Linked DNA regions of Variovorax paradoxus. The protein of the gene in region 1 interacts with the protein of each later gene in a pairwise test. Links are inferred from orthologs where the notes say so. Each region holds a gene or a part of one and is shown in the gene's direction. Other genes may lie near its edges.

The links. Proteins that work in one complex are often made in the same cells at the same time.
Region 2: the proteins of rlmB (region 1) and tsaE interact in binary tests that used the Escherichia coli proteins (3 or more experiments, as listed by UniProt). The link is inferred for Variovorax paradoxus from one-to-one orthologs.
Region 3: the proteins of rlmB (region 1) and L3V85_RS16990 interact in binary tests that used the Escherichia coli proteins (3 or more experiments, as listed by UniProt). The link is inferred for Variovorax paradoxus from one-to-one orthologs.

What each region holds. Positions count from the first base shown.
Region 1 is NZ_CP091716.1:4,512,657-4,516,730, reverse strand. The notes cover bases 930-3,778. They hold rlmB (23S rRNA (guanosine(2251)-2'-O)-methyltransferase RlmB), read left to right. Parts: upstream 930-1,905; coding sequence 1,906-2,652; downstream 2,653-3,778. Other genes in these bases: L3V85_RS20950 (NAD(P)/FAD-dependent oxidoreductase), read right to left, coding at 2,660-3,778; L3V85_RS20960 (hypothetical protein), read left to right, coding at 930-1,872. In the rest of the region: L3V85_RS20970 (ABC transporter ATP-binding protein), read left to right, coding at 1-339; L3V85_RS20965 (hypothetical protein), read left to right, coding at 408-887; more of L3V85_RS20960, read left to right, coding at 892-929; more of L3V85_RS20950, read right to left, coding at 3,779-3,871; L3V85_RS20945 (hypothetical protein), read right to left, coding at 3,976-4,074. UniProt on the Escherichia coli protein: Specifically methylates the ribose of guanosine 2251 in 23S rRNA.
Region 2 is NZ_CP091716.1:3,063,668-3,067,891, reverse strand. Bases 375-3,373 are described here. They hold tsaE (tRNA (adenosine(37)-N6)-threonylcarbamoyltransferase complex ATPase subunit type 1 TsaE), read left to right. Parts: upstream 375-1,620; coding sequence 1,621-2,127; downstream 2,128-3,373. Other genes in these bases: L3V85_RS14215 (N-acetylmuramoyl-L-alanine amidase), read left to right, coding at 2,124-3,373; queG (tRNA epoxyqueuosine(34) reductase QueG), read right to left, coding at 562-1,635; arsC (arsenate reductase (glutaredoxin)), read left to right, coding at 375-565. Outside these bases: L3V85_RS14235 (glutathione S-transferase family protein), read left to right, coding at 1-136; more of arsC, read left to right, coding at 164-374; more of L3V85_RS14215, read left to right, coding at 3,374-3,614; L3V85_RS14210 (glycine zipper domain-containing protein), read left to right, coding at 3,768-4,055; L3V85_RS14205 (DedA family protein), read right to left, coding at 4,138-4,224. UniProt on the Escherichia coli protein: Required for the formation of a threonylcarbamoyl group on adenosine at position 37 (t(6)A37) in tRNAs that read codons beginning with adenine.
Region 3 is NZ_CP091716.1:3,655,235-3,659,347, reverse strand. Bases 375-3,262 are described here. They hold L3V85_RS16990 (NAD(P)H-hydrate dehydratase), read left to right. Parts: upstream 375-1,032; coding sequence 1,033-2,493; downstream 2,494-3,262. Other genes in these bases: L3V85_RS16985 (SDR family oxidoreductase), read right to left, coding at 2,507-3,262; L3V85_RS16995 (hypothetical protein), read right to left, coding at 563-991; L3V85_RS17000 (D-amino acid dehydrogenase), read left to right, coding at 375-573. In the rest of the region: more of L3V85_RS17000, read left to right, coding at 1-374; more of L3V85_RS16985, read right to left, coding at 3,263-3,271; rnr (ribonuclease R), read right to left, coding at 3,331-4,113. UniProt on the Escherichia coli protein: Bifunctional enzyme that catalyzes the epimerization of the S- and R-forms of NAD(P)HX and the dehydration of the S-form of NAD(P)HX at the expense of ADP, which is converted to AMP.

The sequences.
Region 1 (4,074 bases):
CGCAAGGCCGCCACCGAGATGCTGGGCCGAGTCGGGCTGGGCCAGCGGCTGGGGCACTACCCGAAGGTGCTTTCGGGCGGCGAGCAGCAGCGTGTGGCGCTGGCACGGGCCTTCGTGGTGCAGCCGGCCCTGCTGCTGGCGGACGAGCCCACCGGCAGCCTCGACTTCGCGACCGGCGAGCAGGTCATGAAGCTGATGTTCGATCTGAACCGCGAACTGGGCACTACGCTCGTGCTCGTTACGCACGACCGCGGCATCGCCGACCGGTGCGAACGCCGCATCACCATCGAGGCCGGCCGCGTCGCAGGTAATGAAAAAGCTGCCGTAGCGCCCGGCTGACAAGCGCGGTAAGCTATCAAACGGATAGCAGATATAGATAGCAAATATAACTAGGAGCAAGATCCCCCATGGATGACCTTCCACCGGAGGCCATTGCGGCGCTGCGGCGGGGCAGGCTGATCGAAGCCATCAAGATCGTGCATGACAGCACCGGCATGGATCTCCAGTCGGCCAAGGACGCCGTCGAGCGTTACGCCGCCTGGATGGGGGATCCCGGCCGCCGTTCGCCCGATGTGGCCGCGCAGGACCGCGGCTTCGCGTCGATGCCTTCCACCGCGCTGACCGCGCTGGCGCAGGGCGACAAGATCGAAGCCGTGCGCCTCACGCGCGAAGCCACCGGCCTGAGTCTCGCGGCCGCCAAGCGGCTGGTCGATAACCACGAGCACCCGCCGGTCGGCGCCTTCGGCCACCTGCCGTCCGAAATACCCCGCCGCCCGATGGTCGACGAGCCGGGCCGCGTGCCTGCCGGCGGCTACAACTGGCTGCCGGTGACCGTCATCCTGCTGGCCATGCTGATGGTCTGGCTGTTGTTTGGAAAAGAGCTCTGACCCGATGATCGTTCCCCAGTTCTGGGCCGAAGGCCGCATCCAGGAGCATGTGGCTGGCAAGCAAGTCACGGTGCGTCGTCACGGCTGGTCCGACGACAGCCCGCTGGCCGCGCAGGCGCATGCCGACCAGCGCGCGCGCGAAGCCTTCGACCGCATCGCCGCCGGCGAGCAGCTCGACCGCCGCGAACTCAAGCGCGCCTACAACGGCGCCGACGGCGTGCCGATCCGCGAGGAAATCATCGAGCGGCAGGGCGACACCGTCGTCACGCGCAACGGCTACGGCGCGCGCTGCCTCAACACGCCCGACGTGCTGTTCGTCGACATCGACTTCGAGGAGCCTCTGCGAGGCAGCGTGTTCGGCTTTGCGTTGGTACCGGCCCTGATTGCCGGCGTGGTCGGCGGCTGGGCCGCCAAGACCTGGCTCGGCGGGCTGATCGCGGCCATCGTGGTGTTCGCCGTGGCCTGGGTCATCGGCAAGCGCAAGAAGCGCGGCGAACCCAGCGGCGACCCTTCGCCCGAGAAGCGCGCGGCCGAACGCATCGGGCGCTTCCTGCACCAGCATCCCGACTGGCATCTGCGCATCTACCGCACGCCGGCGGGCTTCCGGGTGCTCGCCATGCACGATGTCTTCAAGCCTTCCGATAACGCCGTGGCCGATTGCTTCCAGCTGCTGGGCGTCGACAAGGTCTACGCGCGCATGTGCCGCAACCAGAACTGCTTTCGTGCCCGCCTGAGCGCCAAGCCGTGGCGCATCGGCATCGGCGAGCCGATGCGGCCCCGGCCCGGCGTCTGGCCTGTGGCGCCCGACAAGCTGCCCGCGCGCGACGCCTGGGTCGCGCGCTACGAAAAAGCCGCCGAAGGCCACGCCGCCTGCCAGTTCCTGGAGGCCGTGGGCAACAGCGCGAGGGTGCATCCGAACGCACTGGCGGTACAGCAACTGCACGACGAGCGCACCCGCGCGACCAGCGGCCTCCCGCTCGCCTGACGGGGTGGTCCCGGGGGTAGGGATAATCGGAGGATGTCTTCCCCTAAAGTGATCTTCGGCTTCCATGCCGTGGGCGTGCGCATCAAGACCGCGCCTAAATCGGTGCTCGAAGTGATGTTCGACGCCAGCCGGCGCGATGCGCGCATGAAACAGTTCATTGCGCGAGCGCAAGAAGCCGGTGTCCGGCTGGTCGAGGCCGACGGCCTGCGGCTGTCCAAGCTCAGCGGCAGCCACGGTCACCAGGGCGTGGTGGCGCGGGTCGAACCTGCCGCGCAAATCCATTCGCTCGACGAATTGCTCGAAGGCCTCGAAGAGGCCGGCACCGTGCCGCTGCTGCTGGTGCTCGACGGCGTGACCGACCCGCACAACCTCGGCGCCTGCCTGCGCGTGGCCGACGGTGCCGGCGCGCATGCGGTCATCGCGCCCAAGGACCATGCGGCGGGCATCAACGCCACCGTGGCCAAGGTGGCGAGCGGCGCTGCCGAGACGGTGCCGTACTTCATGGTGACCAACCTCGCGCGCACGCTCAACGAACTCAAGGAGCGCAGCATCTGGTGCGTGGGCACCAGCGACGATGCGCCGGGCACTATCTACCAGAGCGACTTCAAGCGCCCGCTGGCGCTGGTGCTGGGCGCCGAGGGCGAGGGCATGCGCCAGCTCACGCGCAAGACCTGCGACGAGCTCGTGAGCATCCCGATGGCCGGTGCCGTCGAGAGCCTGAACGTCTCGGTGGCCAGCGGCGTGTGCCTTTACGAGGCGATGCGCCAGCGCGGCGCCTGAGCGGCGTCTATGGCGAGGGCAGGGGCGGCGTCCCGCCCTTGCGGTGAAAGTAGATCAGCTCCGCCACGCGCCGCATCTGCGGCGTGCCCAGCAGGTGGTTGAACATCCAGTCGCTCTGGAAATTGTCGAAGGCCCAGCGCAGCGTGCGCTTGAGCAGGAAGCTCGGGTAGCTGCGCACGAACCAGGTGGCCGGGTCATCGGCCTCCCTGCGCACGAAGCGCGCCACCGCCTCGCCAGCGCGCTCACCGTGCTGCAGCGCGGTGTGGATGCCGCCCGCGGTCACCGGCGACACCATGCCCGCGGCGTCGCCCACCAGCAGCGCTCGTTCCCGCGCAACCCTCGGCAGCACGCCGCCGCAGGGGATCATGCCGGCGCGCACCGCGACGGGCGCCGAGTCGCCCGGTGTCACGACCGATGCGATCTTGCGCAGCAGCGGGTCCAGCCGCAGTGCATGCGCGTCGCCTGGAACCACGCGGCGCGCCAGTCCGATCTGGCTCACGCCCACACCGTCCAGCGCCCAGCCGATGTAGCCGGGGGCCAGCTTGCGGTCGATGAAGCAGTGCAGCAGGTCGGGCGCCATGCGCGCGCCCTGGTATTCATGCTCCACGCCGAACAGGAAGCGCGTGTTGCGCGACAGGCCCAGCGCCTTGGCTACACGCGAATGCGGCCCGTCCGCGCCCACGAGGTAGGTGGCCGTGATGCAGGGTCCGTGGGTGACGGGCACTTCCCAGCGCCCGTTGATCCACAGTGCTTGCTCGAACAGCGTGCCCAGCCTCACATCGACACCGCAGGCCCGTGCCGAATCCACCATCCAGTCGAGCAGCGCGGGCGCGTCGGTGGCCCAGAACCAGTAGCCCGGTGCATGCAGGTCCACATGCCGCATGTTGGGCGCATAGAGCCGCACCCCCTCGATACGGCGTACCAGCGCGGGTGGCACTTCGGCGAGCCACGGCACGCTGTCGACCGCGTCCTTCACGATGATGCCGGTGGTGTGGAGCTTGGCGCCGGCGCTGGCCTTCTTCTCTAACACCATCACGCTGAGCCCCGCGAGGGCCGCGGCTCGGGCGCACGCCAATCCGGCAAAGCTCGCGCCCACGACAAGAAGATCGACCTTGATGCCCGCTGCGCCGCTGCCGGCCGATGGGACCGGCGCCGCGTGCGGCGGTGTGATCAGGGATGAATCGAGGGGAGCGAAGAAACTCGAGGAAGAAGATGACATGGGCTGGCTGTGTTCGATGCGCACCGCGGTCTGCGGTGCGCATGCGAAGTTAGCCAGCCCCTGTGCGCGCGGCGTGAAGCCTGTGTGAACTCAGGACGGGTAACTCAGGACGGGTCTTTGCCGCGCGTGCGGCCGACAGCGCTGAAGATGCCGATCCCGAGCAGGATCGTCGCCCCGATGCCGATGTAGAGCGTGGGCACGCC
Region 2 (4,224 bases), 1.4 Mb from region 1 along the record:
GCGGCGCGCGCGCTTCTATCGCGAGGCGCCGCGCATGGCGCCGGTGGTGAAGCGTGTCGACGCCGATCCGCGCCTGGCCGACTTCTGGGCCGCGCGCTTTCCGTTCACGCCCGGCTGGGAGACCACGGGAGCGTAGTGCCCTGTTCTTTTCATAATCGACGCCATGACCGCACGCACGCCCACCACCGACTACCCGATGACGATCTACCACAAGCCCAACTGCAGCACGTCGCGCAACGTGCTGCAGTTGATCCGCGAAAGCGGCGTGGAGCCGGAGATCGTTCTCTACCTGGAAACGCCCCCGAGCAAGAAGAAGCTGCGCGAACTGGCCAAGGCCATGGGCCTGGGCGCGCGCGACCTGCTGCGCGCGAAGGAAGCGCCGTATGAAGAGCTCGGCTTGGCCGACGAGAAATTGAGCGACGACCAGCTGTTCGACGCCATCGTGGCACACCCCATCCTGCTGCAGCGGCCCATCGTTGTGTCGCCGCGCGGCACGCTGATGTGCCGGCCGTGGCAGCGCGTGGAAGAGATCCTGCCTGCGAAGAAAAGCCAGGCAGCCAGCTAGGCCGGCGTTTCCTGCTCGAGGCCCCACGCAACGTGCTCGCGCACGAGCTCGCTGGGGTGCTCAGCGCGCGTGGCAAGCGCTTCTTTCGCACCGGCTTCGCCCGCGCGAACCGCATTGCCCAGCGCCACCGCGATGTTGCGCAGCCAGCGCTCATGGCCGATTCGGCGGATCGGGCTGCCCTCTGTGCGGCGCAAAAAGTCGGCCTCGGTCCACGCGAAAAGCTCCGCCAGCGAGCGCCCGGTGAGCCCTTCGCGCGCATCGAAGTCGGGCAGCTCGCTCTTCTTCGCGAACTTGTTCCACGGGCAGATCAGCTGGCAGTCGTCGCAGCCGTAGATGCGGTTGCCCATCAGCGTGCGCAGCTCCAGCGGAATGGCACCGCCGTGCTCGATGGTGAGGTAGGAAATGCAGCGCCGCGCATCGAGCCGCTTCGGCGCGACGATGGCCTGCGTCGGGCACACGTCGATGCATGCGCTGCAGCTGCCGCAATGCGCCGTCACGGGTTCGCTCGGCGGCAGCGCCATGTCGACGTAGATCTCGCCCAGGAAGAACATCGAGCCCGCGTCGCGGTCGAGCACGAGCGTGTGCTTGCCGCGCCAGCCCTGCCCGCTGCGCGAGGCCAGCTCGGCTTCGAGCACCGGGGCGGAGTCGGTGAAGGCGCGGTGCCCGAAGGGCCCGACCTCTTCGGCGATGCGCTCGGCCAGCTTCGCGAGCCGGTTGCGCAGCACCTTGTGATAGTCCCTGCCCCGCGCATAGACCGACACGATGGCTTCGCCGGGCCGCGTGAGGCGGTCGAACTCCGTGGCCTGCCACTCGGGGCCGGTGTCGCGCGGCAGGTAGTTCATGCGCGCGGTGATCACGCTCACCGTGCCCGGCACCAGGTCGGCCGGGCGGGCGCGGCGGGTGCCGTGTGTTTCCATGTATTGCATCTCGCCATGGAACCCATGGGCCAGCCACTGCATCAGACCGTCCTCGGCGCTCGATAAATCGACGCCCGCGATTCCGATTTGGGAGAATCCGAGTTCCCGGGCCAAAGCCTGAATACGAACAACGAGTGGATGGCTGACGATCACTTGCCGATTGTAGAAACGCAAACGAGCACCCGCATCCTGCGCTGGCGCAGCGAAGACGACACCGCCGCTTTCGCGCAGGCGCTCGCCGCATCGCCCGCATTGCGCGACGCCTTCATCGCGCTGCATGGCGACCTCGGTGCCGGCAAGACGACTTTCGTTCGACACCTGCTGCGCGCCCTCGGCATCGCCGGGCGCATCAAGAGCCCCACCTATGCGGTGGTCGAGCCGCACGACGCGCCCGACGGCTTGCAGATCTTCCATTTCGACTTCTATCGCTTCGCCGACCCGCGCGAATGGGACGACGCCGGCTTCCGCGACATCTTCGCGGGACCGGGCCTCAAGCTGGCCGAGTGGCCGGAAAACGCGGCGGGCCGCACACCAATTGCCGACCTCGCTATTAAAATAGAAGCAATGACTGACGACACACGCAGCGTGACCCTCCTCGCGAACACCCCTCGCGGCAGCGATCTGCTGGCGCGCATCGCCGCATGAAGGCGGTCGGCCTGAAACGGCGCGTGCTGCTGCAGGGCGGCAGCATCGCGCTGATGCTCGGCGTGCACCAGATCGCGCGCGGCGCGACCATCCTCGCGGTGCGCGTATGGCCCGCCGCCGACTACACCCGCGTCACCATCGAGTCCGACGCGCGCCTCAATTCGCAGCAGCTCGTGGTGGGCAGCCCGCCGCGGCTCGCGGTGGACATTGAAGGCATCGACCTCAACCCCGAGCTGCGCGAACTGGTCGGCAAAATCAAGCCGGGCGACCCGTACATCAACGGCCTGCGCGTCGGACAGAATGCGCCGAAGGTGGTGCGCATCGTGTTCGACCTGAAGCAGGCCGTGGTGCCGCAGGTGTTCTCGCTCGCACCCGTGGCGGCGTACAAGCACCGGCTGGTGCTCGACCTGTACCCGGAGCAGGCCGTCGACCCGATGGAAGCGCTGATCGCCGAGCGCTTGCGCGACGCGCCCCGCACGCCGCAGCAAGGCGGCAACCCGGCTGTGGCCGGCATCGTGCCCTCGACGCCTACAGCCCCGGCGGGCGACCCGCTGGGCGACCTGATGGCGCAGCAGTCGATGCGGCCCGGCCCGCAGACGCCACCGCCACCCGTGGTGGCCGGCATCGATCGCCCCACTGCGCCAGTGATCGTCGCGCCGCCGCCGCCCGTCGTGGGCACCGCGCCCGTCAGGCCTATTGCGCCCTCGCCTCCGCCGCCGGTGGCCGCCCCGCGCGGCGGCCCCGCCACGGCGAGTCGCACCGACCGCATCATCATCGTGGCGCTCGACCCCGGCCATGGCGGCGAAGACCCGGGCGCCATCGGCCCCAACGGCACGCGCGAGAAAGACATCGTGCTGCAGGTCGCGCACCGGCTGCGCGAGCGCATCAACGCGGGCAGCGTCAACGGCAGCCCGATGCGCGCCTTTCTCACGCGCGATGCCGACTTCTTCGTGCCGCTGGGCGTGCGCGTGCAGAAGGCCCGCCGCGTGCAGGCAGACCTGTTCGTGAGCATCCATGCCGACGCATTCACCACGCCCGCCGCGCGCGGCGCCAGCGTGTTCGCGCTGAGCCAGAGCGGCGCGTCGAGCAGCGCGGCGCGCTGGATGGCCAACAAGGAGAACGAGGCCGACAAGGTCGGCGGCGTCAACGTGGGCGGCCACGAGGCGCAGGTGCAGCGCGCCCTGCTCGACATGAGCACGACCGCGCAGATCAACGACAGCCTCAAGCTCGGCGGCGCGATGCTCGGCGAGATCAAGAACATCGGCGCGCGGCTGCACAAGGGGCAGGTCGAGCAGGCGGGCTTCGCGGTGCTGAAGGCGCCCGACATTCCCAGCGTGCTGGTCGAAACGGCCTTCATCAGCAACCCTGAAGAAGAAGCGAACCTGCGCCGCGTCGACTACCAGGAAAGCCTGGCCGATGCGCTGATGCGCGGCATCCAGCGCTACTTCGCGCAGAACCCGCCGCTGGCGCGCAGCCGCCAGCTCTGAGCCTGCAGCGGCGCGTTTGTAAAGCCAAAGCATGCCCTGCTGTCCCACGCGGGGCGGCCCGTGACACCGCACAGGGAGGCGCGGCAGGCTCCTACACCGGGCTAGAGGGCATTCTGGACATGATGACTCATCACTCCTCGAAAGGTGGACATCATGAACACACGACTCTGGGTCGCAGCAGCGGCAGCCACTTCCGTCATGGCTATCGCCGGTTGCGCAAGCGGTCCCAACCAGAACCTCGGCACCGGCGTGGGTGCGGTAGGCGGCGCGCTGGTGGGTAATGCCATCGGCAAGAGCACCGGTGCGACGCTGGGTGGCGCTGTCATCGGCGGCATCATCGGCAACCAGGTCGGCCGCAATGCCGACGAGCGCAACTACTACAACCAGCAGCGCTACCCGCAAGGCAGCGGCTACTACCCGAGCAACGGCCCGAACTACTGATCTCTTTGATCAGGCAGGCACAGGGATGAAAAAAGCGCGCCCTCTTGGCGCGCTTTTTCATGTCGGGTGAAGGGGCGGAAACTCAGCCTGCGGGCATTTGCGCCGCGCGCGCCTTCTCTGCCTTTGAGGCACGCCACGCACCGTAGATCGCAAGCAGGCCCGGAATGAA
Region 3 (4,113 bases), 860 kb from region 1 along the record:
GCGGCCCCCACGTCGCTTTCGCTGGCGAGCGGCTCGGACCCCGTGCGCTACGACGCCATCGTCGTGTGCGCCGGGCTGGCCTCGGCCACGTTGCTGCGCCCGCTGGGACTGCGCATTCCGATGGCACCGGTCTACGGCCACTCGGTCAGCGCACCGGTGCGCGAGCCGCTCAATGCGCCGCGCAGCGCGGTGATGGACGAACGCTACAAGGTCGCGATCTCCCGCCTGGGCCAGCGTGTGCGCGTGGCCGGCAGCGCCGAGATCGGCGGCTCGCTGGACACGATGAATCCGGCCTCGGTGCAGATGCTCTACAAAGTGCTGCACGACTGGTTTCCCGGCGCGGCAACGCTGCAGTCGGGCGTTCAGCAATGGAAAGGCGCGCGGCCGATGCTCCCCGACGGGCCGCCAGTGCTGGGCGCCAGCGGCATACCCGGCGTGTGGCTCAACCTGGGCCACGGGTCCAGCGGCTGGGCGTTGTCATGCGGCAGCGCTCGCGTGCTGGGCGACCTGATCGCGGGTCAGGACCCGGGAATCGACCTCGAAGGGCTCGGCGTCGAACGGCTCAGTCTCTAGGATCCCAGCGGCGCAGGCGCTCCGGGCTTGCGGGCTGCTCGACGGGCAATTCGGGCTCCGGCGGCGGCCGAAGCCGCTCGGCAATCCACCCCAGAAGGCCGGGGCCGATCAGCGCGAAGAAAATCAGGCAAATCGCAGCGGCGCCAAGCAGCGCGAAGCGCGCCAGGCCCGAAACGGTGTCCGCCGGCAGATCGAACCAGCGGATCACGCTGACGCCGACGCCCATGTTGGCGGCCCAGGCCACATCCCTCAGCGGCACCCAGCGTTTCAGCTGGGCCAATAGAAACACACCCCACACAGCGCCCAGCAGCGCCAGCACCCATGCCAGTCCGGCGATCCAGGCAACGGTCGCACCCAGGAAAAATACCAGCCCCGCCAGCAGCAGGACGAGCACCCAGGCGAGGCTCTTGAAGTTCATCCGCGAATCATAGAGAGCCGGTGCGGCGGCACAATGGACCGATGCAACGCATCACGCCCGCCACCGCCGCCGATCTGTTCGACATCGCCGCCACGCGCCGCATCGAGCAGGCTGCGGCAGCCGCCCTGCCCGCCCATGCGTTGATGCAGCGCGCCGGCCTCGCGGTCGCGCGGCTTGCAATGGCCATTGCGCCGCATGCGCGAACGATCTGGGTGGCATGCGGGCCGGGCAACAACGGCGGCGACGGCTTCGAGGCGGCGGCGCAGTTGCGGCATCGAGGGTTCTTTCCCGTGGTCACGTTCGCCGGGGATGAGAGCCGACTGCCGCCAGACGCGAAAACATCGCTGCAGCGTGCCCGAGATGCTGGCGTCACCTTTGCGGAGACCCCGCCGACCACCTTCGAACTGGCCATCGACGCACTGCTTGGCATCGGCTCGACCAGACCACCCGAAGGCACCATGGCTGAATGGCTCCAGCTGATGCACGGGAGCACGCAGCCGGTGCTCAGCGTCGACGTGCCGTCAGGACTGAATGCGGATACCGGCGTGCTGCCGAAGGACGCCGCCAGCGCGATCACGTCCGCGCGCCACTGCATCACCTTTCTCACGCTGAAGCCAGGCCTCTTCACCGCACAGGGGCGCGATGCAGCAGGCACTACATGGTTCGACGATCTCGGCTGCGGCCACATCACCGACAGGCCAGCCGCCCGACTCACCGGCACGCCAAAGGCACAGCCGCGCGCACATGCGTCACACAAAGGCAGCTACGGCGACGTTGCGGTGATCGGAGGCGCATCCGGCATGGCCGGCGCGGCATTGCTGGCCGGCTCGGCCGCGCTGCACGCAGGCGCGGGACGGGTGTTCGTCGGCTTGCTCGACCCCGACGCGGCCGTCGTCGACACCTCGCAGACTGAACTGATGCTGCGCGACGCCCGCTCGCTCGACCTCTCGGGCATGACCGTCGTCTGCGGCTGTGGCGGTGGCGAAGCCGTGCACGAACTGCTGCCGCGCGTGGTGACGACAGCCGCCGCATTGGTGCTCGATGCGGACGCACTCAACGCCATCGCGGCCGACAGCGCGCTCCAGGCGCAGCTCGCATCGCGCGGAAAAGACGGATTGCCCACGGTGATCACACCGCATCCGCTCGAAGCGGCGCGCCTGCTTGGTTGCACGGCCGCCGACATCCAGGCCGACCGGCTTGCATCGGCCCGTCAGCTTGCATCGCGCTTCGGCGTCGTTGCCGTGCTCAAAGGCTCCGGAACAGTGATTTCGGATGCGGACGGAACGCCCCCGGTCATCAACCTGACAGGCAACGCCCGCCTCGCCACAGCCGGCACCGGAGACGTGCTCGCCGGCATGATCGGCGCCGCGCTGGCCGCCGGTCGCCCTGTCTTAGAGGCAGCCTCGGAAGCCGTCTGGCAGCACGGCCACATTGCCGACACCTGGCCGGCAGATGCGACCCCGCTCACGGCCGGCACGCTGGCCCGTCGCGCGCCGGTCTGACGCGGCTCTTTTCCTAGCCGCGCCCGACGAAGGGCATCTTCGTCGCCATGATGGTGTGGAACAGCACGTTCGCTTCCAGCGGCAGGTTGGCCATGTAGAGCACCGACTGGCCGACGATCTTCACGTCGATCAGCGGCTCGATCGCCAGCTCGCCATTGGCTTGCGGTACGCCCTTGGCCATGCGCGCGGCCAGTTCGGTCATCGCATTGCCCACGTCGACCTGCCCCACCGCGATGTCGTACTTGCGCCCGTCCAGCGATGCCGTCTTGGTGAGCCCTTCGACCGCATGCTTGGTGGACGTGTAGGCCGCCGAATTGGGACGCGGCGCGGTGGCCGAGATGGAGCCGTTGTTGATGATCCGGCCGCCGCGCGGCGTCTGCGCCTTCATCGTGCGGAACGCCTGCTGGATGCAGAAGAACATGCCCGTCAGGTTGATGTCGACCACGCCCTGCCACTGCTCAGGCGTCCAGTCCTCGAACGGGCCCGGCGGGTTGCCCACGCCAGCGTTGTTGAACAGCAGGTCGACACGGCCGAAGCGCTCGACCGTGGCGGCGAACAAGGCCTGCACCGAATCGGCCTTGGCGACGTCGGTGGGCACCGCGAAGGCGCGCGCACCGGCGCCAGACTCCTCGGCGACCTGCTCCAGCGGCTCCAGCCGGCGCCCGGCCAGTGCCACGCTCCAGCCGTCGCCCAACAGCGCCAGCGCCGCGGCGCGGCCGATACCGGAGCCCGCCCCCGTGACGATGGCGATGCGGCCCTTGTTGTCTTCAGCGCTCATGCTGTCTGTCTCTTTCTTTGTTGAGGTTGTCGATGGTTCGATTAATTCGGGCAAAGCCATCAGCGGCGCGGCTTGCGCCCCTTCATCTTGTTGGCGGCCTTCTTGACCGCCGACTTGAAAGCCTGCATCGCCGATTGCGGCCCCGCGGAGGCCGAGGTGCCTCGCTCTCCGCGCGGCTCGCCGCCGCCGGCTTCCGCCGCCTTGTGGCGCGTGCCGCGCTTGGCCGATGCCTTGACCGGCACGCCGGATGATGCCGCGCCCTTGTCCTTCATGGCGCGCGCCATGAGCTCCTCGCCTTCGCGCACGAGGCGGAAGTCGATCTTGCGGCCGTCCAGGTCGACGCGGCTCACCTGCACCCGCACCCGCGTGCCGATGGCGTAGCGGATGCCGGTGCGCTCGCCGCGCAGTTCCTGGCGCATCTCGTCGAACTTGAAGTACTCGCCGCCGAGTTCGGTGATGTGCACCAGCCCTTCGACGTACATCGCGTCGAGCGTGACGAAGATGCCGAATGTCGTGGCCGCAGTGACCACGCCGCCGTACTCCTCGCCGAGGTGCTCGCGCATGTACTTGCACTTGAGCCAGGCCTCGACGTCGCGGCTGGCTTCATCGGCGCGGCGTTCGTTGGCACTGCAATGCAGGCCCGCGGCTTCCCATGCCAGCACTTCCTTGCTGGGAGCGACGGTCGCCTTCTGCGGCTTGTTGGTCGGCGCCTTCACGCGCGACGCGAGCCGCTTCGCCAGCTTGGCATGCGCCTCGCCCGGCGTCGGCAGCATCGGCAGCTGGTAGCGCGTCTTGCCCAGGATGGCCTTGATCACGCGGTGCACCAGCAGGTCCGGATAACG